Regions from separate parts of the Amycolatopsis solani genome, predicted to be linked through region 3. Evidence: riboswitches for the same ligand, from Rfam matches in the RefSeq annotation. Region 3 holds a riboswitch; each other region holds the start of a gene.
What was found. A riboswitch is a leader RNA that binds a small molecule or an ion and turns the genes downstream of it on or off. The one in region 3 is predicted to bind S-adenosylmethionine.
Positions count from the first base shown of each region.

Region 1: it holds a riboswitch for S-adenosylmethionine, as region 3 does, so the genes downstream of both, SD460_RS33795 (aminotransferase class V-fold PLP-dependent enzyme) here and thrC (threonine synthase) in region 3, are expected to answer to the same signal.
Region 2: it holds a riboswitch for S-adenosylmethionine, as region 3 does, so the genes downstream of both, SD460_RS12135 (methionine ABC transporter ATP-binding protein) here and thrC (threonine synthase) in region 3, are expected to answer to the same signal.

Region 1 covers NZ_JAWQJT010000003.1:128,988-138,855, forward strand. The annotation lists gene SD460_RS33790 (hypothetical protein) at 25-639, opposite strand; gene SD460_RS33795 (aminotransferase class V-fold PLP-dependent enzyme) at 656-2,014, opposite strand; SAM riboswitch class IV at 2,054-2,168, opposite strand; gene SD460_RS33800 (M23 family metallopeptidase) at 2,242-2,892, opposite strand; gene SD460_RS33805 (potassium/proton antiporter) at 3,025-4,503, opposite strand; gene SD460_RS33810 (ArsR/SmtB family transcription factor) at 4,601-5,284, opposite strand; gene SD460_RS33815 (penicillin-binding transpeptidase domain-containing protein) at 5,387-7,009, opposite strand; gene ileS (isoleucine--tRNA ligase) at 7,093-9,868, opposite strand, start outside.
Region 2 covers NZ_JAWQJT010000001.1:2,437,219-2,447,086, reverse strand. The annotation lists gene SD460_RS12150 (ABC-F family ATP-binding cassette domain-containing protein) at 1-1,760, opposite strand, end outside; gene SD460_RS12145 (ASCH domain-containing protein) at 1,765-2,172, opposite strand; gene SD460_RS12140 (4-(cytidine 5'-diphospho)-2-C-methyl-D-erythritol kinase) at 2,169-3,131, opposite strand; gene SD460_RS12135 (methionine ABC transporter ATP-binding protein) at 3,226-4,239, opposite strand; SAM riboswitch class I at 4,452-4,542, opposite strand; gene rsmA (16S rRNA (adenine(1518)-N(6)/adenine(1519)-N(6))-dimethyltransferase RsmA) at 4,669-5,520, opposite strand; gene SD460_RS12125 (resuscitation-promoting factor) at 5,600-7,024, opposite strand; gene SD460_RS12120 (TatD family hydrolase) at 7,234-8,070, opposite strand; gene metG (methionine--tRNA ligase) at 8,080-9,868, opposite strand, start outside.
Region 3 covers NZ_JAWQJT010000001.1:4,176,525-4,186,392, forward strand. The annotation lists gene SD460_RS19290 (DegV family protein) at 1-657, shown strand, start outside; gene SD460_RS19295 (ComEA family DNA-binding protein) at 805-1,518, shown strand; gene SD460_RS19300 (ComEC/Rec2 family competence protein) at 1,515-3,893, shown strand; gene thrC (threonine synthase) at 3,931-5,196, opposite strand; SAM riboswitch class I at 5,210-5,343, opposite strand; gene holA (DNA polymerase III subunit delta) at 5,490-6,470, shown strand; gene rpsT (30S ribosomal protein S20) at 6,528-6,788, opposite strand; gene SD460_RS19320 (DMT family transporter) at 7,136-7,999, shown strand; gene SD460_RS19325 (VOC family protein) at 8,023-8,397, shown strand; gene SD460_RS19330 (class I SAM-dependent methyltransferase) at 8,394-9,014, opposite strand; gene lepA (translation elongation factor 4) at 9,130-9,868, shown strand, end outside.

The DNA.
Region 1 (9,868 bases), on a different contig from region 3:
CCGGTCCATTGTCCACGGCGCTGGTCAGGCGGTGTCGCGGCGGTGCCGGAGCAGAACGGCGAAGGCGGCGGCGAGCAGCAGGATCGCCGACAGCAGCACGCCGACGAGGTCCGCCGAAAGCACGACGGCGAGCACCGCGAAGCCCGCGGCGGCGCCCAGGACGACCCGGCTGCGCTCATACGCGGCGAGCACCAGCAGGCCGAGGGTGGCCAGCAGCGGGCCGCGCAGCCCGTCCCCGAGCCGGAACTGCCAGGACCCGACCAGGTCGAGCAGCGGGACGGCGAGCAGCGCGGCGACCGCGGCGAGCACGAACCGCCCGGTGCGGGCGGGCCGCAGCGCGAACCAGTACCAGACCGCGGTGCCGGCGAGGACGACGCCGAGCGCGACGAGCCAGGCCGGCCCGTCGGGCAGGCCCGCGCCCGCCGCGTAGTAGGTGTCCTGGGTCAGGAACTGCGGCGCCGGGTAGCCCGTGCCGCCGACGCCGCCGGTGCCGAGTTGCTGCTCCAGCGGGCCGAAGGAGTAGTTCACGGAGTCGCCCTCGGCCGGGCTCCGGCCCAGCAGCAGCCGCACCGCCGCCATGCCGATCAGCGCGAATCCCAGCAGGGCCAGCGGAAACCAGTAGCGCGGTCCTCTCCCCATCGGGCCAGGCTAGCGCTCAGCAGAAGGGCGGGAGCTCCCGCGGGTCGCCGACCGGGGCCCAGCGGCCGTCCACCTTCGCGTACTCCCAGTCCGCCCCGCGCGCGACGATCCGGCGCAGCGCCAGCAGCACGCGGTCGACGTGCTCATCGGTGCTGCCCAGGCCGAGGCTGACGCGGATCGCCTGCTGCCCCTCGCCGCCGGCGACGGCGATGAGGCGCTTGGCCGCGATGTGGGCGCAGAAGGCGCCGTCGCGCACGCCGATGCCGTACTCGGCCGACAGCACCGCCGCGAGCCAGCCCGGGTCGAAGCCGGCGACGGTGAAGCTGACGGTGCCGACGCGGTCGACCGGCGCGTCGAACAGGCGCAGTTCGGCGCAGCCCGGGATGCTTTCGAGCCCCTTGCGCAGCCGGGCGAGCAGGGCCTGTTCGTGCGCGACGACGGCGTCCCAGTCGCGGGACAGGGTCTCGCACGCGACGCCGAGCGCGTACACGCCGACGGTGTTGGGCGAACCGGCTTCGTGGCGCTCCGGCCCGCTGTTCCAGACGACGGCGTCTTCGGTGACGAGCTTGGTCGCCCCGCCGCCGGCGAGGTACGGGCGCGCGGCGCGCAGCCAGTCGGCGCGGCCGATCAGCGCGCCCGCACCGAAGGGCGCGTAGAGCTTGTGACCGGAGATGGCGACGTAGTCGACGTCCAGCTCCCGGATCGAGATCCGGCGGTGCGGCGCCAGTTGCGCGGCGTCGAGGGCGATGCGGGCACCGTGCTTCCGCGCCACGGCGGCGATTTCGGCCACCGGGAGCAGCTCGCCGGTCACGTTGGACGCGCCGGTGACGACCACGAGCCGGGGCCCCTGCGGGGAATCCGCCAGTGCTTCGTCCACAGCGGACACTGCCGCGAGGCGCGTGCGCGGGGTCGGGATCCGCCGGACGTTCGGGCCCTGCCACGGCAGCAGCGCGGCGTGGTGCTCGGTGTCGAAGACGACGACCGTGGTGTTGCGCGGCAGGCTGCGGGCGAGCAGGTTGAAGGAATCGGTGGTGTTGCGGGTGAACACGACGGTGTCGGTCCGGCGGGCGTCCACGAACCGGCGCAGCACGTCGCGGGTGCGCTCGTAGAGCTTGGTGGAGACCTGGGAAGCGAAGCCGGCCCCGCGGTGGACGCTGGCGTACCAGGGCAGGAACTCGTCGACCTTCGCGCGGACGGCGTCGAGGCAGGGGGCGCTCGCCGCGTGGTCGAGGTTGGCGTAGCCGACCGTCCCGCCGGTGACGAGCGGGACCCGCAGCGACGCGCCGGCGACGGTGGGGATGCCTTGCGGGGCAGGGGTTTCGACGGGCGTCGTGCGGCGATCGGCGACGCTGGTGCGGTCGATGGCGAGGGTCATCGGGGTGCCTCCTCGGCGGTCCGGGGGACCCCGGCGAGGGGCCCGCGCTTGCCCGTCGCGGGACGCGACCGGCCCGGTCTTCACCCGGGGCACCCCACCGCGGTAGGAGGGTTGCCGGCCAGCAAGCCGGGGCTTAGCGCTGGCACTCATGACCTGGCACAGAAGGTAACCGACAACGCGTCGTGCGGCCAACCCCCGGCTCACATTCTGAGACGCCGCTCACAACGTCACAGTTTGGCGCGGAACCGCCCCGGCAGCTGCGTCACGGCGTCGTCCGCGAGGTGCGTCGCGGTGCCCTGGTACTGCTCGGCGCCCGCCGTGAACCGCCAGCCGCCCAGGGATTTGCCGTCCACCGGCTCGCCATACGCGGTGGCGAGGGTGGTCGAGACCGCGCCGAACGCGACGCCGTCCCAGTTCGCCGCCGGGGCGTCCGGGAGGGTCCAGAGCGTGAAGTGGACGTGGGCGCCCGTGCTGGAGCCGCCGCACGGGAGCGCGTTGCCGGTCGAACCGAGCACCGCGCCGGGCTCGACGTGCTCACCGTCGGTGACCGCGATGCCCTCCATGTGGTAGTAGCCAGTCCGCCAGCCGCCCGCGTGGTCGATGGTCACCCAGTCGCCGCCGGCGCAGTGCTGGAGGTGGACGGTGCCGGCGAGCGGCGCGCGCACCGTGCGGTCGGCGGGGCTGAAGTCGATGGCGTTCTTCACGCCGGTGCTGCCGTCGTCGGAGTGGATGCCGGCCGAGTAGACCTGCTGGCCCGCCTTGAACGGCAGGGCGAGCGCCGGGAACGGGGCCACTGCGGCGGTCGCGGCCGGCGCGCCGAGCAGTCCGAGAGCGGCGGTGATCGTGGCGGCCACGGCCGCTCGACGCAGTTTCGTCACCCTGTGTGCCCCTTTGGCTCAGGTGTTCACCCATTCGAATGAGCGCACATTAAGCCAAAAGGGGCAGAGAGGGAAGATCAAGTGAGATTTTTGTGAGGCGCTCTGGAGTACGCGATCAGCGAGCCGGCCCCGTCAGTGACCCGACTCGCCCCGCCAGCGGGCCAGGCGCCCGGCCCGGTCGACCGCGCGCAGCCGGCGTTCGACGGCGTCGCGCACCACCGACGTCGTGACCACCAGCAGCTGGTCGTGCTCCTGCAGGCGGCTGGTCTTCTGCGGGGTGAAGCTCGCGCCTTCGCGCACGACCAGGCTGACCGTCGCCCCGACCGGCAGGCGCAGCTCGGACAGGTACACGCCGTGCAGCTTCGACCCGGGCTGGATGCGCACCTGCAGCAGCTCGGCGCCGAGCTCGTCCAGCGGCGCCGAGTCGACCTCGATCTCGTGCGCCTCGGACTTCTTCGCCAGCCCCAGCCAGCGCGCGAGCGGGCCGAGCGTCGCGCCCTGCAGCAGCGTCAGCACGATGACCAGCACGAACACCGCGTCGACCAGCCGCTGGGCGCCCGGCACCCCCTGCGACAGCGGGATCATCGCGAGCACGATCGGCACCGCGCCGCGCAGCCCGGCCCACGACAGGAACGCCTGTTCCCGCCACGGCAGCCGGAACGGCAGCATCGACAGCACGACGGAGATCGGCCGCGCCAGCAGCAGCACGACGGCGCCCGCGACCAAGCCGGGCACGATCGCGTCGAGCAGCCGGCCCGGCGAGGCGAACAGGCCGAGCAGCACGAACAGCCCGATCTGCGCCAGCCAGCCCAGCCCTTCGGCGAAGGACAGCGTGTCCGAGCGGTGCGGCAGCCGCGAATTGCCGAGCACCAGCGCGGCGACGTAGGTGGCGAGCAGCCCGGACGCGTGCAGCAGCTGACCGGACGAATACGCCACGACGCACACCGCGACCGTGGCCAGCGGGTACAGGCCGGTCGCCGGCAGCGCGGCCCGGCGCAGCGCGATCCCGCCCACCCAGCCGAACGCGAGGCCGATGCCCAGGCCCGCCGCGAGTTCGTAGACCGCGAGCAGCGGCAGCGACCAGTCCACAGTGGTGCCTTCGGCCAGCACGACGACGGCGATGTACGCCGGCGCGTCGTTGATGCCCGACTCGAGCTCGAGCGCGCCGGTGAGCCGCTTGCCGATCCCGGCCGTGCGGAGCACGGAGAACACCGCGGCCGCGTCGGTCGAAGCGAGCACCGCGCCCCACAGCAGCGCGATCCGCCAGTCGAGGCCCAGCAGCCAGTGCAGGGCCGCGCCGGTGACCGCGACGCTCACCACGACGGCCACTGTGGACAGTGCGATCCCGATGCCCAGCGCGGGTTTCACCGCCGACCACCGCGTGGTCAGCCCGCCTTCGGCGAGGATCATGACGAGCGCGGCGAGGCCGAGCGACTGGGTCAGCTCGGGGTTGTCGAACCGGATGCCGAAGCCGGCTTCGCCCAGCAGCACGCCCATCGCGAGGTAGAGCAGCAGCGAGGGCAGGCCGAGCCGGATCGAAACCCGCACGGCGAGCACGGAAGCGAGCAGCACCACACCGCCGACGCCGAGCAGCACGGGAAGCTGGTCCATGCCGCCTCCCTCCCGAGTGCCGTGGGGCCCTCAGAATAGTGAAGCGGTCGGGTTAACTCGTTCGTGTACCGCTGCCGGATGCCGGCGACCCGGTGTGTTAAGGACGGCCTAATGTGCCGAGTTCGACCCCGAGCTCGGCGAACGGCGCTCGGGCGGCCGGGAGCACCCTGACCGCGCGGTGCCCGTCGCGGGTCACCCAGCCGGCGTCGACGGCCCGGTCGAGCAGCGCCGCGGGGAGCGCGCCGGCGAGGTGGTCGCGGCGCTCCGTCCAATCGAGACAGTCGCGCAGCAGTGCCCGGCGCCCGGCTTCGACCGGTACGCCGAGCCCGGCCAGCACCTCGCGGCCGCGCCCGGTCAGCGTCAGGCCGTCGGCGGTGTCGACCAGCCCGGTCGCGAGCATGCCGTCGCGGAGGGCGACGCCGAGGACGCCGGCGAGGTGGTCGTAGCAGGTGCGCGCGAAGCCGAGCCGTTTCACCCGAAGCGACGCCTTGAGTCCGGTCACCGGCCGGTGCTCGGCGTGCTGGGCCAGGTGCTCGATCAGCTCGGCCACCCGCGGGTCGGCGATCCGCACGTAGCTGGCCCGGCCCTGCTTGACCCGCGCGACGAAACCGGCGTCGGCCAATCGCGTGACGTGCTCGCTGGCGGTGGAGAGCGCGATCCCGGCCGCTTTCGCAAGCTCCCCGACCGTCCAGGCCCGCCCGTCGAGCAGGACGAGGCATATGGTGGCCCGGCTCGGCTCGGCGAGCACCGCGGCCACCTCGGCGAGGGCGATCGTCTCCATGTCCCCACGGTACGAGCCCCGCAGTTCGGCCCCCGCCGAAGCGTCACTTTCATAGGGAAAGTTCCGCCCCAAGGACCCCGCACTTTCACGTGAAAGTGCGGGTTAGAGCGCTTTCAGGAACTTGGCCGCCAGGGTGACGGCCGGGCCTGAGTCGTTCGAGTTCTCCAGGACCACCGCGAACGCCACCGCGCCTCGGTAGCCCACGAACCAGCCCGTCGCGTTCGAGCCGTCGCCGAACTGGGCTGTGCCCGTCTTGCCCAGCACCGTTCCCGCGCCCGCCGCGGCGCGGCCCGTTCCGCTGGTCACCACCGCGCGCATCAGCTTGCGGACCTCGCCGAGGACCGCCGCGGGCGGGGGCGAGTAGCCCTTGACGACCGTGGTCGGCAGGTCGTGCCACAGCCTCGGGGTGATCGCCTTGCCCGCCGCCACCGTCGCGGCCATCACGGCGCCGCCGAGGGCGCTCGCCTGGATGCGGCCCTGGCCGAAGCCGTCCTCGACCTGCTCGTCCTTGCTCGCCGCGGGCTCGACCTTGCCCAGCTCCGTCTTGATGCCGGGGATGTCGTAGTCGGCGTTGAGGCCGAGTTCGTCCGCGGCCTTCTTCAGCCCGTCCGCCGGGAGCGCCAGCGCGAGCTGGCCGAACGTCGTGTTGCAGGAGCGCGCGAACGCCGTCTGCAGGTTCGTCGCGCCCAGCTCGAAGTCCTCGTTGCGCACCGTGCGCGTGCCGATCGTGGCGACGCCTGGGCAATCAACCGGTGACCCCGCGTTCAGCCCGCTCTGCTGGACCGCCGCGACGGCCGTCGCGATCTTGAACGACGAACCGGGCTCGAACAGTCCGTTGAGGGCCTTCGGGGTGTTCCCGGCGGCCGCGTTCTGCGCGACGGCCAGGATGTCGCCCGACCCCGTGTCCAGCGCGACCAGCATCGCCGAGCCCTGGTAGCCGTTCACCGCGGCCTGCGCGGCGTTCTGCGCGGCCAGGCTCAGGCTCGACACGAGCGGCGGCGCGCCCTCGGCCGCCGCCTTGCCGAACAACGTCTCCGCGACCTTGCCCGCCGTGTCGACGCGCTCGACGGCGAAGCCCGCGCCGGTCGCGGCCGTGACCTGACCGGTGAGCGCCGAGCGCAGCAGCGGCGCCGGGTCGCCGTCCACCGGCCGCACGCCGGCGGCCCCGCTGATGAGCAGCGGCTTGCCGTCGCGGTCGGCGACCGCGGTGCTGTCCTGGGTGGCGGTGCTGACCACCAGGCGCTGCCCCGCCTCCAGCTTCGGGTGCAGCAGCGACGGCGACCAGTGCACGAGCCACTTGCCGCCCGCCAGGTTCAGCTGGAACGGGACGTCGTAGTTCCAGACGCCGCCCTTCAGCGACCACGCCATGGAGAACGTCCCGCCGGTCGACTTCGCCCCGGCCGGCGTCGGCTGCAGCACGGTCAGCTTGGCGACGACCGACTTCGGGTTCAGCGTGTTCCGCGCGTCGCGCAGCGTCACCGCCGCCGCCGCGTTGTCGTCGGTCAGCCGGGCGGCCGCGTCGGGGTTGTTCTCGGACAGGTCCTGCACGTACTCGGTGATCGCCGACTGCGGGTCGAGTGCACCGGGGCTCTCCACCGACGTCGCCCCGGCTTCCGCCGTCGGCGCCGTGCTCCCGCCGTTCAAGACGAAGAACGCCGCCACCACGACCGCGACCACCAGCAGCGCGCCGCCGATCAGGACGCCACGTCTCGCCGCAGGACTCATTCCCGCAATCCCCTCCCCCAAGGAACGCCACCGTCGTGAGTGGCAAGTCGGGTTCTAACCCTACTTGCCACTCACGACCGGCGTCAGGCTTTCGCGACCGCCGCCGTCACCTTCGTGCCGTCGCCGACCGTGCCGGCGAAGCCCTCGCCGACCGGCTCGTACGCCACCGACGTCGCCAGCGTCTCCGAGGCCAGGAACTCCTCGTGCCGCCGCGCCGCCTCGACGACGTCGGCCGGTGCGTCGACGGTCAGCGCGATCCGGTCCGCGACGTCGAGCCCGGCGTCGCGGCGGGCCTGCTGCACGACCCGGACCAGGTCGCGGACGACGCCTTCGGCGGCCAGCTCCGGCGTCACCTCGGTGTCGATCAGGACCAGCCCGGACCCGCCGGGCAGCTCCGCCGCCGCGCCGCCGCTCTTGGCGACCAGCCGCCGGTCGAACTCGCCCTCGTGCAGCGTGATGCCGGCCGCGACCACGGCGCCGCCCCGCAGCGACCAGTCACCCGCCTTGACGGCCTTGATCACCGTCTGGACGTCCTTGCCCAGCCGCGGGCCGGCGGCGCGCGCGTTCACCGCGACCTCGAACCCGCCGTGCGCGGCGACGTCGGTGGTCAGCTCGACCGCCTTGACGTTCACCTCGTCCCGCAGGATGTCGGCGAACGGTGCCAGCGACGAGGCGTCCTCGGCCGCCACGACCAGCGACGACAGCGGCAGCCGCACGCGCAGCTTGTTCGCCTTGCGCAGCGACAGCGCCGACGACGCCACCTGCCGCACCCGGTCCATCGCCGTGACCAGCGCCGCGTCCGCGGGCAAGTCGTTGGCGTTCGGCCAGTCGGTCAGGTGCACCGAGCGGCCGCCGGTGAGCCCGCGCCAGACGACCTCGGTGGTCAGCGGCAGCAGCGGCGCCGCCACCCGCGACGTCACCTCGAGCACGGTGTGCAACGTGTCGATCGCGTCCCGGTCGCCGGCCCAGAAGCGGTCCCGCGAGCGGCGCACGTACCAGTTGGTCAGGACTTCGAGGAAGTCCCGCACGGTCTGGCACGCGCCCGCGACGTCGTAGCTGTCCATCGCGTACTCGACGTCGGTGACCAGCTCGTGCGTCTTCGCCAGGACGTACCGGTCGAGCACGTTCGGCGAATCCGTGCGCCACCGGCCGTCCACGCCCTCGGCGTTCGCGTACAGCGCGAGGAAGTAGTACGAGTTCCACAGCGGCAGCACGGCCTGGCGGACGGCGTCACGGATGCCCTTGTCGGTGACGACGAGGTTGCCGCCGCGCAGGATCGGGCTCGCCATCAGGTACCAGCGCATGGCGTCGGAGCCGTCGCGCTCGAAGACCTCGTTGACGTCCGGGTAGTTGCGCAGCGACTTGGACATCTTCGCGCCGTCGGAGCCGAGCACGATGCCGTGCGCGACGCAGGCGCGGAACGCCGGCCGGTCGAACAACGCCGTCGCGAGCACGTGCAGCAGGTAGAACCAGCCGCGGGTCTGCCCGATGTACTCGACGATGAAGTCGCTCGGGTAGTGGTGCTCGAACCACTCGGCGTTCTCGAACGGGTAGTGCACCTGGGCGTACGGCATGGAGCCCGAGTCGAACCAGACGTCGAGGACGTCCGGCACGCGGCGCATGGTCGACTGGCCGGTCGGGTCGTCCGGGTTCGGCCGGGTCAGCTCGTCGATGTAGGGCCGGTGCAGGTTGTCCAGCCGCACGCCGAAGTCGGCCTCCAGCTCGTCGAGCGAGCCGTAGACGTCGGTGCGCGGGTACTCGGGGTTGTCGGACTGCCACACCGGGATCGGCGTGCCGAAGTAGCGGTTGCGGGAGATCGACCAGTCGATGGCGTTCTCCAGCCACTTCCCGAACTGGCCGTCCTTCACGTTCTCCGGGTACCAGGTGATCTGCTGGTTCAGCTCGACCATCCGGTCCTTGAACTGCGTCACCGCGACGAACCACGACGAGACCGCGCGGTAGATCAGCGGGTTCCGGCAGCGCCAGCAGTGCGGGTAGGAGTGGTCGTAGGTCTCGTGCCGCAGCAGCACGGCACCCTGCTGCCCCGCCGAACCCGTGCCGTTCTTGAGGTCCCGCACGATGTTCGGGTTGGCGTCGAAGACCTGCTGGCCCTCGTAGTCCGGCACGGTCGCGTCGAACTTGCCGTGCGCGTCGACCGGCGTGACCGGCGGGATGCCCGCCGCGTCGGTGACGACCTTGTCGTCGGCGCCGTAGGCCGGGGCGATGTGCACGATCCCGGTGCCGTCGTCGGTGGTGACGTAGTCGGCGGCGAGGACCTGGTGCGCGTTCTCGGTGCCGGTGAAGTACGGGAACGGCGGCGCGTAGCGGGTGCCGAGCAGGTCGGCACCCGTGTAGCGGGCGACGACCGCCGGCTCCTCGCCGAGTTCACGCTCGTACGCCGCGACGCGCGCTTCGGCGAGCAGGAACCGCTTGCCGTCGCTCTCCACGACGACGTAGGACACCTCGGGGTGCACGGCCGTGGCGAGGTTCGACGGCAGCGTCCACGGCGTGGTCGTCCAGATCAGCAGGTAGGTGCCGTCGAGCTCGTTGTCGTTGCCCGCCAACCGGAAGCCGACCGTGACGGCCGGGTCCTGGCGGTTGCGGTAGACGTCGGCGTCCATGCCCAGCTCGTGGTTGGACAGCGGCGTCGCGTCGCGCCAGCAGTACGGCAGGACGCGGTAGCCCTCGTAGACGAGTCCCTTGTCCCACAGGCGTTTGAACGCCCAGAGCACCGACTCCATGTAGGTGACGTCGAGGGTCTTGTAGTCGTTGTCGAAGTCGACCCAGCGCGCCTGGCGCGTGACGTACTCGCGCCACTCGTCGGTGTAGCGCAGCACGGACTCCTGCGAAGCCGCGTTG
Region 2 (9,868 bases), 1.7 Mb from region 3:
AGCAGCTCGGACGTCTCCAGCCAGCGGGCCTCGATGTCCTCGATCTCGCCCTGCACGCCCTTCAGCTCGGCGTTGAGCTCCATCAGCTTCGCCGGATCCGTCGCCGCCGCCAGGAGGGCCGCGTGGAGCTTCTCCTCCTTCGCGTGCAGCTGGTCGAGCTTGCGCTCCAGCCGGCCGAGTTCCTTCTGGGCCGCGCGCAGGTCCGCCGCGGACTTCTTCGCCTCGGCCTTCGCCGCCGTGGGGGCCGCCGCGGGTGCCGGTTCCTTGTCGAGGGCCCGGCGGTTCAAGTACTCCTCGATGCCGCCCGGGAGGTGGGTGATGCGGCCGTCGCCGAAGAGGGCGACGATCGTGTCGCAGACGCGTTCCACCAGGTAGCGGTCGTGCGAGACCACGACCATCGTGCCCGGCCAGCCGTCGAGGAGGTCCTCCAGCTGCTGCAGCGTGTCGATGTCCAGGTCGTTCGTCGGCTCGTCGAGCAGCAGGACGTTCGGCTCGGCCATCAGCAGGCGGCACAGCTGCAGCCGGCGCCGCTCGCCGCCGGACAGGTCGCCGACCGGGGTCCACTGGCGGGCCTGGGGGAAGCCGAGCTTCTCGCCGAGCTGGGACGCCGTCATCTCCTGCTTGCCGAACACCACGCGGCCGGCCACCTGCTCGATCGCCTGCAGCACGCGCAGGTCGCCGGGCAGGTCGTCGAGCTCCTGGCGCAGGTGCGCGAGCGCGACCGTCTTGCCCTCGACCCGGCGGCCGGTCGACGCCTCGACGTCGCCGCCGAGCAGCTTCAGCAGCGACGTCTTGCCCGAGCCGTTCACCCCGACCAGGCCGATCCGGTCGCCGGGGCCGATCCGCCAGGTGACGTGGTCGAGCAGCGTCCGCTCGCCCACCGCGTACGTCGTGTCTTCCAGTTCCAGCACCGTTTTGCCGAGGCGCCGCTTGGCGAACGCCTGCAGTTCCACGGAATCGCGCGGCGGCGGGACGTCCGCGATCAGCGCCTCGGCGGCTTCGATGCGGTAGCGCGGCTTCGACGAGCGCGCCTGCGGGCCGCGGCGCAGCCACGCGAGCTCCTTGCGGGCCAGGTTCTGCCGCTTCTCCTCGGCCGTCGCCGCGAGGCGCGCGCGCTCGGCGCGCGCGAAGATCCAGTCGGCGTAACCGCCTTCGTACTGCTCGACGCGGCCGTTCGCGACCTCCCACGTCAGGGTCGCGACGGTGTCGAGGAACCACCGGTCGTGCGTGACGACCACGACCGCGATCCGCCGCGCGAGCAGGTGGTCGGCGAGCCACCGGACACCTTCGACGTCCAGGTGGTTGGTCGGCTCGTCGAGCACGACGAGGTCGAGTTCCCCGGTCAGCGCGGCGGCCAGCGAAACCCGGCGCCGCTCGCCGCCGGAGAGGTTCGCGGTCGGCTTGTCCAGCCCGATCGCGGTGATCCCCAGACCGTCCACAATGGACCGGACGCGCGCGTCGGCGGCCCACTCGTGCTCGGCGCCGTAGCGTTCGAGGACGACGTCGCCGACCGTGCTGCCGTCCGGCAGCTCCGTGCGCTGGGTGACGACCGCCATCCGCAGCCCGCCGACGTGGCTCACCCGCCCGGAATCCGGCTCGGCGAGTCCGGAAAGGACTTCCAGCAGCGTGGTCTTGCCCCCGCCGTTGAGCCCGACGACGCCGATGCGCTGCCCGGCCGCGACCCCGAGCGACACGCCGTCCAGGAGCGGGCGAATCCCGTAGGACTTGCTCACCGACTCCAGGTTGACCAGGTTGGCCATCCGCTCAGCCGATCCTCTCTACGATCGAAAACCGCGTCGCCACGACCTGCGTCGTGTCGTCCACGGCGAATTCCGGATCCCCCATGGCGGCGCGCATTTCGGCGCTCTGCCAGAACTTCACGTGTTCGGCACGCCACTCGGCGACGCTCGTGAAGCCTTCGCCCTCGCCGATCGCGTGCTGGAGGTCCACTTCGGACAGGGGGAGCACGCGCACCTCGGCGGTCTCGATGACGGCGACCCCGGCGCGGGCCGAGTCGAGCACCAGCTCACGCTCGCCAACGGTGGGCAACGCTTCGCCCTCCCGCTCGTATTCCACGAGCAAGGCGGAAGTGGTCGTCTTCGAGCCGTCCAGGATCGCCGCGACCAGCTTGTCGCGCAGCGGGCCGGGGAACGCGAATTCCGCGTGCTTCACGCGTGCACCCGCGGCGGCGTCGGCCGGCTCGCGTCGTCGCCGCCGACCACTCGGGCGCCCGGGACCGGGCCGTGGGCCACGCGGACCGTGCGGCAGACGCCCGCGCCGGAGAGCTCCGCGGCGACCTCCACCGCCGACTGCGCGTCTTCGCAGAGGAACGCGCAGGTCGGGCCGGAACCGGAGACCGTGCCCGCGAGCGCGCCCGCGTTGACGCCGGCCCGGAGCGTGCGGCGCAGGTCCGGGCGCAGCGAGACCGCCGCCGCCTGGAGGTCGTTGCCCAGCAGGAGGGCGAGCTGGCGCGGGTCGCCCGAGGCCAGCGCCTCGACGACCGGGGTGTGCGCCCCGATCCGCGGCGGGTTGCCCGCCGCGCGCAGCCGGTCCAGCTCCTTGAACACCTTGGGCGTCGACAGTCCTTCGGCGTCGAACGCCAGCACCCAGTGGAACGTGTGCCGCGAGAGCACCGGCACCAGGTGCTCGCCGCGCCCGGTGCCCAGCGCGGTGCCGCCGTAGAGCGCGAACGGGACGTCGCTGCCCAGGCCGGCGGCGATGCCGGCCAGCTCGTCGCGCGTGACGTCGAGGTTCCAGAGCGACGCGAGCCCGACCAGGGTCGCCGCCGCGTCGGCGCTGCCGCCCGCCATGCCGCCGGCGACCGGGATGCCCTTGCGCAGCACCACCCGGACCTTCGGCTCGCCATTGCGCCCGACGTGCGAGGAAAGCGCTTCGACCGCCCGCCAAGCCAGGTTTTCCGGGCCGGTCGGGACGGTGCCTTCGCCCTCGCCGTAGACCTCGATGCCGGGTTCGTCGGTGGCCGCGACGGTCACTTCGTCGGTCAGCGACAGCGCCTGGAACACGGTCACCAGCTCGTGGTAACCGTCTTCGCGCAGGTCGTCGACCGAAAGGTGCAAGTTGACCTTGGCCGGGACCCGGACGGTGATTGGGGGCGGAACTACGGCGAGCACCCGCCCAGCCTACGTGTCCACGTTCCGCAGAAAGCCGTGAAGGCCTCCTTACCGGCTCTTATGGCCGGTAAGGAGGCCTTCACGGCTTTGGGGGTCAGGCGGCGACGACGGCCTGGGGGCCGCGGGCGGTCTGGGTGACGTGGCCGCCGCGCTCGGCGACCCACGCCAGCGCCGCGTCGGCGCGCTCGCCGCGGACGCCGAGGCGGAAGCGGCCGACCGGGGTGTCGCCGATCCGGGTCAGGCCGCCGCCGATGGTGGCGAACTCGACGTCGAAGCGGCCCGCGGCCTCGGGCAGCAGCGCGCCCACCGACGCGAAGCCGACCAGCACCACGTCGACCGAGCGGTCGTACCGGCCGTTCTGCGAGCGCGGGGTCTCGATCGACGGCAGCAGCGCCTGCGCGGTGCGGCTGCCCGGGGTCGAGATCAGGTCGAGCACGGTGCCGCGCTCGACGACGGTGCCGTCCTCCAGCACCGCGACGTCGTCGCAGAGCCGCCGGACGACGCCGGCGTCCGGCGTGGTGACGACGACCGTGACGCCCAGCTCGGAACGGGCGCGGTCGAGCACGGTCAGCACCGAACCGGCCTCCTCCGGGTCGACGCCGGCGGTCGGGTCGTCGGCGAGCAGCACGGCCGGCGCGGCGGCCAGCGCCTTCGCGACCGCGACGCGGCGGAGCTGGCCCGCGGTGAGCTCACCGGGACGCTGCGCGGCGCGCGGCGTCAGGCCGACAAGGTCGAGCAGCGAGCCGACCCGGCTGCGGCGCTGCGGGCCGTCGACGCCGAGCTGCTCCAGCGGGGAAGCGATGTTGCCGGCGATGGTGCGCTCGGCGATCAGTTCCGGCTTCGACGAGACGACGCCGAGCTGACGGCGGATTTCGCGGAGCCGGCGGCCGTCGAGCGTGCCGGTGTTGAGGCCGTCGAGCCGGACGACTCCGCGGTCGGGGCGCTCCTGCAGCGCGATGCAACGGGCCAGGACGGACTTGCCCGAACCGGCCGGGCCGACGACGCCGAACAGCGAGCCGGCTTGGACGTCGACGCTCACGTCGCGCAGGGCGACGACCGAATTTCCGTTGGTGGCAAAGGATTTGGACAGGTTTTCGACGGTGATCACGACAGCTCCAGAAAAACAGGGCGCAGCGCACGAGGGCGCGCCCGGCCGCAAGCGAGTGTCCGTCCGCAATGGACGGTGCGCGAAGAAGGGTGGAACGGCTCAGACGAAGCTCAGCGCGAGCGTCGACATGCGGAGACGGAGCGGCGGCCTTCGTCGACGACGCGACGCCTGGTCAGCAGCAGGGGGCGAGCTACCCTCTTCATCGAAAACGGCCTCCATCGGTCCTGGCGGTAGCACCTGCCCTGTGGAGGGTGGTTGCTGCGACTTCGACGAGCCAGGTCTCTCGGTCGCTCGGGATGGACGTACTGAGTTAAGCCGATCCCACGGAGCGAAAGCAAGCCCGTTGGCCCACATCACACGACTGGAGGTGTCGCCGTCACGGTCCGACGGGAAAAAGGTGCGTTTTTCACCGCATCCACTGTGGTCTTTTCAGCGGCCGGCCTGCGCGCGGGCCGCGATCCGGGCGAAGTCGTGCACGTCGAGCTGCTCGCCCCGGGTCTTCGGGTCGATCCCGGCCGCCGTCAAGAGCTCACCGGCCCGCTCGGCCGAGCCCGCCCAGCCCGCGAGAGCGGCGCGAAGCGTTTTCCTGCGTTGTGAGAAAGCGGCGTCAACCAGGGAGAAGAGACCGTCCCGATCCGCGGACGCCGTCTCGTCGGCGCGTTCGAACGCGACGAGCGCGGAATCCACGTTGGGCACCGGCCAGAACACCGACCGTGGTACCGCGGCGACTTTCCGTGCCGGGCCGTACCAAGCGAGCTTGACGCTCGGGACGCCGTAGATCCGGCTGCCCGGCCCGGCCGCCATCCGGTCGGCGACCTCGGTCTGCACCATGACGAGCCCGGAGCGCAAGGACGGCACCTCGGCGAGCAGGTGCAGCACGACCGGCACGGCGACGTTGTAGGGCAGGTTGGCGACGAGGGCGGTCGGCCCGCCCGGCAGGTCGCCGTTCGCGACCCGCAGCGCGTCGGCGCCGACGACGGTCAGCCGGTCCGCGGCTTCGGCCGCCCGCTCGGCCACGGTCTCGGGCAGCCGCGCGGCGAGCTTGGGATCGATCTCGACGGCGACGACCCGCGCCCCGGTGGCGAGCAGGCCCAGCGTCAGCGACCCGAGCCCCGGCCCGACCTCCAGCACGACGTCGTCCGGCCCGACGCGGGCGAGCTCGACGATCCGGCGGACGGTGTTGGGATCGTGCACGAAGTTCTGCCCGAGCTTCTTGGTCGGCCGCACGTCCAGCTCGGCCGCCAGCCCGCGGATTTCGGCAGGTCCCAACAGATCAACCACCGGTGGAGCTTACCGATGCCGCTCCGCGTACACACGAAACGGCCCCCGTCCACGAAGGACGGGGGCCGTTTCGGGAAGATCAGGCCTTCTTGCCGCAGACCGGCCAGGCGCTGTAGCCGCCGCGGGCGTCGCGGACCTTCTCCGCGATCGCGATCTGCTGCTCACGCGAAGCCTGGCTCGGCAGGTTCGCGTACGCGTCGCCGCCGTAGGCGTCCCACGTGCGCTTGTCGAACTGGAGGCCGCCGTAGTAGCCGTTGCCGGTGTTGATGGCCCAGTTGCCGCCCGACTCGCACTGCGCGATGCGGTCCCACGCGGAGCCGTCGCCGATGGCCGGGGTCGGGGCCTTCTTGGTGCCGACGTGGATGATCTTCGGCTTGGCCGCGGTGATGATCTGCTCGGAGATGCTCTCGCGGGAGACCTCTTTGCCGTTCTTCTGCGTGACCTTGTAGGTCACCATCTTCTCGCCGGCCACGCCCGGGTCCTCGACCTGGGTCTTGCCCTTGTCCAGGTCCGGGTCGTCGACGCGCTGCTCGGGCGGGTCGATGGTCTCCTTCTGGACGACCGTCGAGACGCCGGTGCGGCTGATGTGCACCTCGGCGCCGTCGGTCAGCTTGACGTCCAGGCCGCCCTCGGCCTGGTCCTCCGGGCCCAGGGTGAGCTTGTACTCGCCCAGGAACTCCTTCGTCGTGACCGCGGTGGTCTTCACCTGCTTCGGCGTGTTGGCGCCGTCGTACAGGGTGATGTTCTTCAGGGTCTTGATCTCGACGGTGGCGCCCTGCAGGGGCAGCTCGCCGTCCTTCGGCATCGACATCCACGTGCCGGGCTTGTCCATGCCGGCCATGCCGAGCTGGTTCAGCGCGTCGCCGAGGTGGGTCGCACGCACCCAGGAGGTGTGCTCCGCGCCGTCGACGATCATCTTGAGCTGGCGGCCGCGCTCGAGCTTGATGACGCCGCCGTCGCCGACCTCCGCCTGCGGGGAGGGCGAGAGCGAGTCGTGCTCGCCGACCGTCAGGCCCGCGTCCTCCAGCACCTCGCCGACGGTGTCGCCGAAGGAGTGGATGGTCTGCTGCTGGCCGTCGACGTCGACGGTGACGCTCTTGTTCATCGCCAGCGCGGCCGCGCCGCCGCCGGCGATGCTGATCATGACGCTGAGGACGGCGCCCTTGAGGAAGCGGCGCTTCCAGACCTTGGTGGTCTCGCGCAGACCCTCGTCCAGCGCGGCCCGCTTGGCCTGCGGGGACGCGGTCCGGTCCGCCTCGATCTCGTCGGGGATGACGATCGGGGGCAGGTACGTCGTCTCGGCGTTGATGAGGCGGATCAGTTCGTCGACGTCGACGTCGATCTCGGCCATCATCGCGTCGGCGTCGGGGCCGAGCGCGGCGAGGATGTCCTGCTGCGTGATGTTCGGGTCGTCGGAGAAGTCGAGCTGGCCATACGCGGTGTCCTCGAAATGACTGCGTTCGAGGACGGCGGAGCGCGCTCCAGCCTGTCTGCTACCTGTCACCGGGGATCGTTCCCTTTCACGAGACGGCGGTCGGGGGCGCCGTCTCTACGACTGGGCGTGACGATCGGGAACTGCTGAACGCAGGTCCGACCGGCACGATCACGGGACAGTAACGGGTCCCGCCGGGTTGCGCAAACACCCCCCGGAGTGTCGTGATCCCCGTCACTCCATCAGGTGGACGATCAAGGAACCCTGATGTCGCAATGCGTTCACCCCGTTGTGACACTGGGGAGTCGGTAGACGCGCTCGGCGGTGGTCCGGACCGATTCGGCGACTTCGTGGACAGCTTCGCCCCTGAGCGCCGCGAGGTGACGGACGGTGTAGGCGGCGCCGAACGGCTCGTTCGGCCGTCCACGGAACGGGTGGGGGGTCAGAAACGGCGCGTCGGTCTCGACGAGGTACTGCCCCGGCGGGCAGAGCCGGGCCGCCTCGTGGAGGCCCCTCGCGTTCTTGAACGTCACCGTGCCCGCGAAGGAAAGGACGTATCCCGCGTCCACGCACTTGCGGGCCATTTCCGCGTCCCCGGAAAAACAATGGAAGATTACGGCGTTCGGCGCATTCTCTTCGGCCAGGATGCGCAACACGTCGTCGTGGGCCTCGCGGTCGTGGATCATCAGCGGCTTGTCCAGCCGCTTGGCGAGGTCGATGTGCCAGCGGAAGGCTTCCTGCTGGGCGTCGTGCGGCGAGTAGTCCCAGTAGTAGTCGAGGCCGGTCTCGCCGACCGCGACCACGCGCTCGTGGGCGGCCAGGCGCTCCACTTCGGACTTCTCGGCCTCGCCGAACTCCTTGGTCCGCGTCGGGTGGATCGCGACGGCGGCCCAGACCCGGCGGTCCCAGGTGGCCGCCTCGGTGGCCCAGCGCGCGGAGGCGAGGTCGTCGGCGACCGTGACGACGCGGGCGACGCCGGCGCGCTCGGCGCGGTCGACCATGGCCGTGACATCGGCCGCGGTGACCGCGCCGCACGCGTCGAGATGGGTGTGCGCGTCCACCACCGACACCGGGAGCCGGTCCGGGACCGGCGGCAGCTCGCGCTTCTCTTCACCCATGCGTACTTCTTACTCCTTGATGATCGGCGCCCACTCCGGACCGGTCTCGCCGAGCGCCGGGTCGAGCTTGGTGAACAGCGGCGACGGCTTGGCGAGCGGCTTGCCGACCTCGATCGGCTTCGACTCCCACTTCGCCTGCTCGCCCGCGTAGTCGCCGGTCAGGATCGGGTTGACCCGGCCGTCGATGTCGAGGTCCTCGACCTCCTTGAGCTCCGGCTGGGCGGCCCAGACGCCGGTGCCGCCGAGGGCCTCGTGCACCTTCTGCGCCGAGTGCGGCAGGAACGGCGTCAGCAGCGTGTTGGCGTCGGAGACGACCTGCAGCGCGGTGTGCAGCACGGTGTCACGCCGCGTGGGGTCGTCCTTGAGCTTCCACGGCTCCTGGTCGGAGATGTACTTGTTCGCCGCGGTGACGACCTTCATCGCCTCGCCGGCCGCGAGCTTGAACCGGGACCGGGCCAGGTGCGCGCCCGCGGTGTCGAACGCCTTGCGCGACAACGCCTTCAGCTCTTCGTCGGCCGCCGTCGGGGCCTCCGGCCGCGGGATCGCGCCGACGTTCTTGTGCGCCATCGAGATGGACCGGTTGACCAGGTTGCCCCACTCGTTGGCCAGCTCGAAGTTGGTCCGGCGGACGAACTCGTCCCAGGTGAAGTCGGTGTCCTGGGTCTCCGGGCCGGCGACCGAGATGAAGTACCGCAGCGTGTCCGGGCCGAAGTCGCGCAGGAAGTCCTCGACGTAGATGACGCGCCCGCGCGAGGTCGAGAACTTCGAGCCGCTCATGGTGAGGAACTCGCTGGAGACGATCTCGTCGGGCAGGTGCAGCTTGCCGTACTTGCCCGGCTCGCCGCCCTTGTCGCCCTCGCCGTTGTGCCCGAACAGCAGCGCCGGCCAGATCTGGGCGTGGAAGGTGATGTTGTCCTTGCCCATGAAGTAGTACGACCGGGCGTCGGCGTTGTTCCACCACTCCTGCCACGCGTCCGGGTTGCCGGAGCGCCGCGCCCACTCGACGCTGGCCGAGAAGTACCCGATCACCGCGTCGAACCAGACGTAGAACCGCTTCAGCGGCTGGTCGCGCCAGCCGTCGAGGGGGATCTTGACGCCCCAGTCGAGGTCGCGGGTGATCGGCCGCGGCCGCATGTCGTCGATCAGGTTCTTGGTGAAGTTGAGGACGTTCGGGCGCCAGTCGGTCTTCGTCGACAGCCAGTCGCCGAGGGTCTTGGTGAACGCCGGCAGGTCGAGGAAGTAGTGCTCGGTCTCGACGAACTTCGGCGTCTCGCCGTTGATCCGCGACTTCGGGTTGATCAGCTCCGCGGCGTCGAGCTGGTTGCCGCAGTTGTCGCACTGGTCGCCGCGCGCGCCGTCGTACCCGCAGATCGGGCAGGTGCCCTCGACGTACCGGTCGGGCAGCGTGCGGCCGGTGGACGGGCTGATCGCGCCCCGGGTCGTCTTGGGCACGACGTAGCCGTTGCGGTGCAGCGCCAGGAAGATCTGCTGCGTCACCTCGGCGTGGTTGCCGGTGGTGGTCCGGGTGAACAGGTCGTAGGAGAGGCCGAGGCCCTGCAGGTCGGTGCCGATCTGGCGGGTGTACTTGTCCGCCGTGAGCTGCGGGGTCGAGTTCTCCTTGTCGGCCTGGACCGTGATCGGGGTGCCGTGTTCGTCGGTACCGGAGACCATGAGCACCCGGTTGCCGGCCATTCGCTGGTAGCGGGAGAAGACGTCGGACGGGACGCCGAATCCGGACACGTGGCCGATGTGGCGGGGGCCGTTGGCGTAGGGCCAGGCCACCGCGGTCAACACAGGG
Region 3 (9,868 bases):
TTCGCCGAGGAGTACCGCGCGGCGCTGGACAGTGGCGCGGACGCGATCGTCTCGGTCCACCTGTCGCGCGAGCTCTCGGGGACGTGGGAAGCGGCGGTGCTGGCGGCCCAGGAAGTGGGGCCCGACCGGGTCCGCGTGGTCGATTCGCGGACCACGGCGATGGGGCTCGGGTTCGCCGCGCTGCACGCCGCCGGCGCCGCGGCGGCGGGGGCGGAACCGGCCGCGGTCGAGGCCGCCGCGGTGCGCGCGGCCGGCTGCTCGTCGACGTTGTTCGTCGTGGAGACCCTCGACCACCTGCGCCGCGGCGGCCGGATCGGCCCGGCGGCGGCGCTGCTCGGCACCGCGCTCGCGGTGAAGCCGGTGCTGCACATGGCCGACGGCCGGATCCTGCCGCTGGAGAAGGTCCGCACCATGAACCGGGCGATCGCGCGGCTGGTCGAGCTCGCCGCCGAAGCGGCGGCCGGCGAGGACGTCGAGCTCGCCGTCCACCACCTCGCCTCGCCGGAGCGGGCGGTCGAGCTGGCGAACCGGCTCGAGGAAGCCGTGCCGCGCTCGGCGGGCTGCGTGGTCTCCGAGCTGGGCGCGGTGATCGGGGCGCACACCGGGCCCGGGGTGCTGGGCGTGGTCGTCCAGCGCACGGTCCCGTCCCGGAGCTAGCCGAACCCACCAGCATGCCACCCGGGTACGACGGAAACGGCCGTTCCCGGGCCGGACCGGGGGAATCCGTCCACAGCACCCCGGTTGTCCACAGGACGCGCCGGCACCCCTGTCGGACGCCTCCCCGCGGGCCCTAACGTCGATCGTGTGTTCGAGCAGTCCGCCCGGGATCCGGGCCCTCCCGTCAACGACCGGCTCTCCTGGCTGGCCGACCAGCTCTCGCCCGATGCGAGCACGGTCGGGCCGGGTGGCCGGCTGGTCCGGCGCTGGCTGCCGGGCGGCCCGGCCGGTCCCGGCCGCCGCCGGTGGGCGCTCGCCGGCGTCCTGGCCGCGGTCGTGGTGATCGTCCTCGGCTCGGTCGCGCTCTTCGGCGGCCGTCCGGCGCCCGAGCCCCTGCCCGCGTTGCCAACCGCGAAACCGGCGGCGGAGGCGCGGGCCTCGCCCCAGGCCGGCCTGGTCGTCAGCGTCATCGGCCGTGTCCGGTCGCCGGGACTGGTCACCGTGCCCGCCGGCGCCCGCGTCGCCGACGTACTGCGTGCGGCGGGCGGGGCCGAGCCCGGTGCGGACGTCTCCGGGCTGAACCTCGCCCGCAAGGTGACCGACGGCGAGCAGCTCGCGGTCGGTGTCCCGGCGCCCGCCGCCGTTCCCGGCGCGGCGGCGGACGGCGGCAAGGTCGACCTCAACGCCTCGAGCGCGGATCAGCTGGACACGCTGCCGGGCATCGGCGAGGTGATGGCGAAGCGGATCGTCCAGTGGCGGACCGACCACGGCGGCTTCACCAAGATCGAGCAGCTGCGCGACGTCGACGGGCTCGGCGAAAGCAAGTTCGAAAAGCTGCGGGAGAAGGTGACGGTCGGATGAGCTTCCCCGCGACCGACACCCGGCAGGACCTGCGGCTGGTCCCGGCGGCGCTGGCGTGCTGGCTGGCCGCGCTCGCCGGGCTGCTCCTCGGCTGGTGGACGGCCGTCGTCGCCGGGCTCGCCTCGGCGGTGCTCGCCGGGCTCGTGCTCTGGCGGGCCCGCGATCGGCCCCGGGTACTCGGTGCGGCGGCGGCGGCACTGCTGGTGCTGGGGCTCGTCGCGGCGGGCCCGGTCGCCTGGCGGATCCGTGACGCGCAGCAGGACAGCCTTCGCGCCGAAGCGGCCCAGGGACTGCCCGCGGTGCTGAGGGTCGTCGTCGCCGAACGTCCGAAGCCCGTGCGCGGCGCGGGGTACGCCGATCGCCAGGCCGGTGCCCGGTCGGTGGTGCTGGCGGCCGACGTGCGCACGGCGTCGGTCGACGGACGGCCGGTGCCGTCGTCCGGGCGCGTCCTGCTCCTGGCTCCGGTCGCGCACTGGGCGGCCCTGCTTCCGGGCCAGGAAGTGACGGTGCCGGGGCTGCTGATGCCACCGCGCGGGCCGGACCTGACCGTGGCCGTGCTTTCGGTGCGCGGCCCGCCGGGCGAGGCCGGTCCGGCGCCGTGGTGGCAGCGGACGGCGGCGAGCCTGCGTGCCGGTCTTCACGACCTGTGCCAGGCCTTGCCGGACGAGCCCGCCGGCCTGCTGCCGGGGCTGGTGCTGGGCGACACGAGCGGGTTGTCGCCGCGCGTCGAGCAGGAGTTCGTCACCGCGGGCCTCGCCCACCTCACCGCGGTCAGCGGCGGGAACCTCGCCGTGGCCTGTGGCGCGGTCCTGCTGCTGCTCCGGTTGCTGCGGCTGGGGCCACGGCTGTCGGCGGTGGCGGCCGGTGCCTGCCTGGCGGGGTTTCTCGTCCTGGTCGGGCCGGAGCCGAGCGTGCTGCGGGCGGGCGTCATGGCGGCGGTGGCGTTGCTGGCACTGGCGCTGGGCCGGCAGGGTTCGGCGCTGCCCGCGCTGGCGTTCGCGGTCTGCCTGCTCGTGGTGGTGGATCCGGCGATGGCCACGGACTTCGGGTTCGCGCTGTCGGTGTGCGCGACCGCCGGCCTGGTGCTGCTGGCGCCGCGCTGGGCGGGCGGGCTGATCCGCCGCGGGGTCCCGCCGGGTGTCGCGGAAGGGCTGGCGATCCCGCTGGCGGCGTTCCTCGTGACCGCACCCGTGCTCGCGGGCATGGCGGGGTCGGTGAGCCTGGTTTCGGTGCTGACCAACGTCCTCGCCGCGCCCGTGGTGGCCCCGGCGACCGTGCTCGGCGTGCTGGCGACGGTCACCGGCCCGTGGTGGCCGGGTGCCGGGGAGTTCCTGGTGCACCTCGCCGATCCCGAAGCCCGGTGGCTGATCACGGTGGCGCGGCACGGTGCGCGTGCTCCCGGTGCGGTCATCGCGTGGCCGGGCGGCTGGTGGGGTGGGCTCCTCGCCGCCGCCGTTCTGGCGGCGCTCGTGCTGGCGGCCCGGCTACGGCGAGTGCGGGTGCTCATGGCGGTCCTGGCCGCCGGTGCCCTGCTGGTGCTCGTGCCGGTGCGGGTCCTGGCGCCGTCGTGGCCACCGCGGAACTGGGCGATGGTCGAGTGCGACGTCGGCCAGGGTGACGCGGTGGTGCTGGCGACCGCCGAACCCGGGCGGGCCGTCGTCGTCGACACCGGGCCCGAACCCGGGCCGGTCGACGAATGCCTGCACCGGCTGGCTGTCGACCGGATCCCGCTGGTGGTGCTGAGCCACCTGCACGCCGACCACATCGGCGGGCTCGCCTCGGTCTTCGACGGCCGGGAGGTGGGCGGGATCGCCGTCGGGCCGGGGCGGGCGCCGGAGTGGGCGTGGCGGCAGGTCGCCGCGGAGGCGGCGCGGCAGGCGGTGCCGCTGGTGGAGCTGAACCCGGGGGAGCGGCTGGCGTGGCCCGGGCTGGCGCTCGACGTACTGGGTCCGCGCTATGTCCCGGCTCGCACGGCGGGCCAGGACGGGACGGCCGTCAACAACAGCTCCGTCGTGCTGCGCGGGGAAACGGCGGCGGGCCGGGTCATGCTGACCGGCGACGTCGAACTGGCCGCGCAGGCCGACCTGCTGGCCGACATCGGTGATCTGAAAGCGGAGGTGCTGAAAGTCCCCCACCACGGTTCGCGTTACTCGCTGCCGTCTTTCCTCGCGGCGGTGGCGCCGCGGGTGGCCTTGGTCAGCGTGGGTGCCGGCAACACCTACGGCCATCCGAACAAGTCCACAGTGGACACCCTGACGGCGCTCGGTGCGCTGGTCACCCGAACCGACGTGGACGGCGACACGGCGGTCGTGACGGACACGGCCGGGCCGGCGGTGGCGCGCCGGGGCGAGCCCCGCGGGCCGCCGCGCCGCTGAACCCGGGGCGCGCCACGCGGCCCGCCCCGGGCGGACGTCAGTAGCCGAGCGCCTCGTTCACGGCGGCGGCCGACGGGGGCACGATCGCCTTCGGGCCCACGTGGTTCTCGATCGCGTCGAGGGTCTTGAGGCCGTCGCCGGTGATCAGCAGGACGGTCTCGGCGTCCGGGTCGAGCTTGCCCGTCTCGATCAGCTTCTTCGCCGTGGCGACGGTGACGCCGCCGGCCGTCTCGGTGAAGATGCCCTCGGTGCGGGCCAGCAGGCGGATGCCCTCGACGACCTCTTCGTCGGTGACGTCCTCGATCGCGCCACCGCTGCGGTTGACGACGTCGAGCACGTAGGGGCCGTCGGCCGGGTTGCCGATCGCCAGTGAGCGGGCGATGGTGTCCGGCTTCACCGGCTGGACGACGTCGTGGCCGGCCCGGAACGCGGCCGACACCGGCGAGCAGCCGGTGGCCTGCGCGCCGAACACCTTGTACGGGCTGGCGTCCACGAGACCGAGCTGGCCCAGCTCGCGGAAACCCTTGTCCACCTTGGTCAACTGCGAACCGGAGGCGATCGGCACGACGATCTGCGGCGGGATGCGCCAGCCGAGCTGCTCGGCGACCTCGAAGGCCAGCGTCTTCGAGCCTTCCGAGTAGTACGGCCGGACGTTCACGTTCACGAACGCCCACTTCGGGTGCTCGCCGGCCAGTTCGGTGGCGAGGCGGTTGACGTCGTCGTAGTTGCCGTCGACCGCGACGAGGTCGCCGTCGTACACGGCGGTGGTGAGGATCTTGGCGCGCTCGAGGCTCTTCGGGATCAGCACGACCGACCGCCAGCCGGCGCGGGCCGCGGCGGCGGCCGTCGCGTTGGCCAGGTTGCCGGTCGAGGGACACGCGAGCACCTCGAACCCGAACTCGCGGGCCGCGGCCAGCGCGACGGCGACGACGCGGTCCTTGAACGAGTGGGTCGGGTTGCCCGTGTCGTCCTTGACCCACAAGCGCTTGAGGCCGAGTTCCTTGGCGAGGCGGTCCGCGCGGACCAGGCGGGTCGCGCCCGGCTCGGTGTTCGGGATCTCTTCGACGTTGGACGGAACCGGGAGGAGTTTCTTGTAGCGCCAGATGTTCTTGGGGCCGGCCTCGATGTCTTCGCGGCGGACGCGGCCGAAGTCGTAGGCGACCTCGAGCGGCGAGAAGTCTTCGGCGGAGACGAATTCGGGGGCGAGCGGCTGCCGGTGACCCTCTTCCTTCGACACCAGTTCGACGGCGGGACCGAGGTCCGGGGTCTTGGTGGTGGAGGTCGTGCCGAGGGTTGCGGTCATCGCGAGGTTCCTTTCCTCATCTGCCCCGCCGAAGCGGGCCGGAATTGGCACCGTGGTCGTCAGCTACCCCGCGATCGCGGGATGACAGGCTGTACGCCGGTTGCCGGGGCTTCGTCGGGCCGTTCCCTCTGCCCCTCTGGATGAGCGGTATTCACTTGTCGGCGCGCACACCGGGATTCCCCGGGGCGGGCTGCCTCGACTACACCGTACGACATCGTGCTCGGACCGTGCCATGGTGGCCGCCCGACATCACCGGAGCGGGCGCATCGCGGCGCGGGTGAGAGGATTCGGGGGTGACCGCGCAAGCCACCGCCCCGGCCCCGCTGCACCTGGTGCTGGGTGACGAAGAACTGCTGATCGAGCGGGCCGTCCGCGACACGCTGGCCGCCGCCCGCGCGATGGACTCGACGGCCGAGCTGACCCGGGTCCGGGTGTCCGATCTCACAGCGCCTGAGCTGGCCGAACTGGTGAGCCCGTCGCTGTTCAGCGAAGGACGCGTGATCGTCCTCGAATCGGCGCAGGACATCTCGCAGGAGCTGGCCGACGCCGTGGCGTCCTACCTGAAGGACCCGGCGGACGGGGTCGTGCTCGTCGTCGTCCACACCGGCGGCGGCCGCAGCAAGGCGGGCAAGTCGCTCCCGGCGTCGCTGAAGAAGGCCGGGGCCGAGATCACGGAGTGCCCGAAGCTGACGAAGCCGGCCGAGCGCGAGCAGTTCGTGCGGCACGAGGTGCGGCGGGCGGGCGGCAAGATCGACCCGGCCGGGGTCGCCGCGCTGATCGACGCCGTGGGCTCCGACCTGCGCGAACTCTCCTCCGCGGCCAGTCAGCTGGTGGCCGACACGGGCGGGGCGGTCGATGCCGACGCGGTCCGGCGGTACCACCGCGGCCGCGCCGACGTGACCGGGTTCGCGGTCGCCGAAAAGGCGGTCGGCGGCGACCGCTCGGCGGCGCTGGAGTCGCTGCGCTGGGCGATGCAGCTGGGCGTCCCGCACGTCCTGGTGGCCGACGCGCTGGCCGACGCGGTCCGCACGATCGCGCGCGTCTCGGGTGCCGGGCGCGGCAACCCGAACCAGCTGGCGGGCGAGCTGGGCATGCCGCCGTGGAAGGTCCGCAAGGCGCAGGGCCAGTCCCGTGGGTGGAACCAGGACGGCCTGGCCACCGCGATGCGGGTGGTCGCGCGGCTGAACGCCGAGGTCAAAGGCATGGCGGCGGACCCGGGCTACGCGCTGGAACGCGCTGTCCTCGAAGTCGCGGCGGCCAAGGGCGACCGCTGACCCCGGACACGAAGAAGGCCCCGGCCGGAGCCGGGGCCTTCCCAGAAATCACCCAGCTCAGAGCGCGTTGACGCGCTTCGCCAGGGCGGACTTCTTGTTGGCGGCCTGGTTGGCGTGGATGACGCCCTTCGAGACGGCCTTGTCCAGCTTCTGGGCGGCGTCGCGCTGCAGCTCGGCAGCCTTGGCCTTGTCGCCGGCGTCGGCGGCTTCGCGGACCTTGCGGATCGCGGTCTTCACCGAGGACCGGATCGCCTGGTTGCGCTGACGCGCCTTCTCGTTCGTGGTGATGCGCTTGATCTGCGACTTGATGTTGGCCATAGGGCAACTCCTGCTTCACTCGGTGAGATCGCCGCCGCGCTGAAGTGGCCCCGCGAAAAGCGGGTTTCCTCCATGACGGAATGCCGCACGGGCAGCGAGCGACCACTTTAACAGCCGGGCCGCGGACGTCCGGAGCCGGGAGTAGGCTGGGCGGCGGTCAGTGCCTAGGGTTCCGCCGCCGGTCCGCGCACGCCGCACCACACCGCACCACCGCACCACACAACCAGGGCCGGGCGGGTCTGGTCCGAGCGGCACCATCGGCGGGCCCGGACGGCCGGTCGTTCATCTGACGGGGCAAAAGCCTGGAGGACCCGGTTTTCGCGCGCGCGAAAACCCCGAAGGGTCCCGTGAACGCCACCGCCTTGTCCCTCGTCCTCGTCGCCGCCGTCGTGCACGCCGCGTGGAACCTCGCCGCCAAGCGGATCTCCTCCGGTGGCACCCAGTTCGTCTGGCTCTACTACACCGTCAGCGCGGTCGCGCTGCTGCCGATCACCGCCGTGCAGCTCGTCTTCGAAGCCGACCGTCCACAGTGGAGCTGGCTGCTCGCCGCGGTCGTCACGTCGGTGCTGCACATCGCCTACGGCGTCGTGCTGCAGCGCGGGTACCGCGTCGGCGACCTCTCCGTCGTCTACCCCGTCGCGCGGGGCACCGGGCCGCTGCTGTCGGTGCTCGCGGCCGTCCTGGTGCTCGGCGAACGACCCGGGTGGCTCGGCCTGCTCGGCGCGTTCCTGGTGATCGCCGGGGTGCTGGTGATCAGCACCGGCCGCAAGGACGGCGAGACGCACGGCCGCCGGGCGGGGATCTTCTACGGCCTGCTGACCGGCGCCGTCATCGCCGGGTACACGCTCTGGGACGCGCACTCGGTGACCGGGCTCGGCGTGCCGCCGGTCGTCTACTTCGGGCTCGGCTCGATCCTGCAGAGCGTCATGCTCGTGCCCGGCGCGCTGGCCGGCCGGGCCGAGGTGGCGCGGATCTGGCGGGAGCAGCGCCGCGAGGTGTTCGTGGTCGGGCTGCTGTCGCCGGTCGCCTACGTCCTCGTCCTGTTCGCCCTCACGATGGCGCCGGTCAGCCTGGTCGCGCCGGCCCGGGAGCTGAGCATCGTGCTCGGCGGCCTCGCCGCGTGGCTGGTGCTGGGCGAGAGCGACGCGGTGCGGCGGCTGGCCGGCTCGGTGATCGTGCTGGCCGGCATCGCCGCGATTGCGGCCGCCTGAGCCCGTCCGGTAGGGATGGTGCGATGGAAGTCCTGAAGAGCAGGCTGATCGTCCGCCCGCGCGACGCCGCCGCGACCACCGCGTTCTACCGCGACACCCTCGGCCTGGCCGTGGAGCGCGAGTTCCCCGGCGGCACCGTGTTCTTCCTCGGGCACGGCTCCCTGGAGGTCTCCGGCGCGGGCGAGGCGGGCTCGTCGCCCGACCTGGTGCTCTGGCTGCAGGTCCGCGACCTCGCCGGCACCCTGGCCGGCCTCAAGGCGAAGGGCCTCGAGCCGGTGCGGGACGCCCAGCGCGAGCCCTGGGGCCTCGACGAGGCCTGGCTCGCCGACCCGGACGGCACGCGGATCGTCCTGGTCGAGGTGCCCGAAGGCCACCCGATCCGGACGGACACCCGCTAGGCGGGCTTGACGGCCCGCAGCTGGGCGGCCAGCGCGGCGAAGCCGGGCGGCTCCCAGGTCCACGTCTGCAGGTCGGTGAAGCCCGCGGCCGCGGCCTCGTCGGCCAGCACGTGCCTGCTCACGGGCAGCCACTTCTCGTGCGCGGACAGCAGCAGCCGGCCGCCGGGGCGCAGCACCCGGAACAGCTCGGCGAAGCCCGCCGCGCGGTCGTCCCAGAGCATCACGTTGTTGACGGTCAGGACGACGTCCACCGACCCGTCGGGCTCGCCGGTGCGCGCGGCCGACCCTTCGCGCAGCTCGGCGCGGTCGCCGCAGCGGTCGTGGCACAGCGCGAGCATCTCGGGGGAGGGGTCGACGCCGATGGTGCGCCCGGCCAGGCGGGCGGCGGCGGCCAGGCCGACGCCGGGGCCGGGCCCGACGACGAGTGCGGTCTCGTCCGGCTCGATCTTCGCCAGGTCGACGACGCGGTGTTCGGTTGCGGCGTTGCCCCGCGCCATCACCCAGCCGCCGAGGCGGCCGAGCGGGCCGGAGGGGTGACCGAACGCACGGTCGAGAACGCGGGAAAAGCCGCTGGTCTCCGGCTGGGGAGGGGGTGCCGGCTGGTGCGGAATGCTCATACTTCGAGGGCACCACGGATCACGGGAGGCCGCATCGGGGATGACCCCCACTGGCACCCGGAGGGGCATGGGAGCATAGAGGTGGCCATCCCCGACTTTCCGAGGACTCATTCGAGTGACGACGTTCGCCGACACCACCTTCACGCCTCCGGAGCTCATCCGGAACTTCTGCATCATCGCGCACATCGACCACGGCAAGTCGACCCTGGCCGACCGCATGCTGCAGCTCACCGGCGTCGTCGAAGAACGGGCCATGCGCGCCCAGTACCTCGACCGGATGGACATCGAGCGCGAGCGCGGGATCACCATCAAGGCGCAGAACGTCCGGCTGCCCTGGCAGGTCGACGGGCAGGACCACGTCCTGCACATGATCGACACGCCCGGCCACGTCGACTTCACCTACGAGGTGTCGCGGGCGCTCGAAGCGTGCGAAGGCGCGATCCTGCTGGTCGACGCCGCGCAGGGGATCGAGGCCCAGACGTTGGCCAACCTCTACCTCGCGCTGGAGAACAACCTCCAGATCATCCCGGTGCTCAACAAGATCGACCTGCCCTCGGCCGACCCCGACAAGTACGCGGGTGAGCTGGCCCACATCATCGGCTGCGAGCCCGACGACGTCCTGCGGGTCTCGGCCAAGACCGGCATGGGCGTCGGCGCGCTGCTCGACGAGGTCGTGAAGCAGGTCCCGGCGCCGCAGGGCGACGCCGACGCGCCGGCCCGCGCGATGATCTTCGACTCGGTGTACGACACCTACCGCGGTGTCGTCACCTACATCCGCGTGGTCGACGGCAAGATCACCCCGCGCGAGAAGATCAAGATGATGTCGACCGGAGCCACGCACGAGCTGCTCGAGG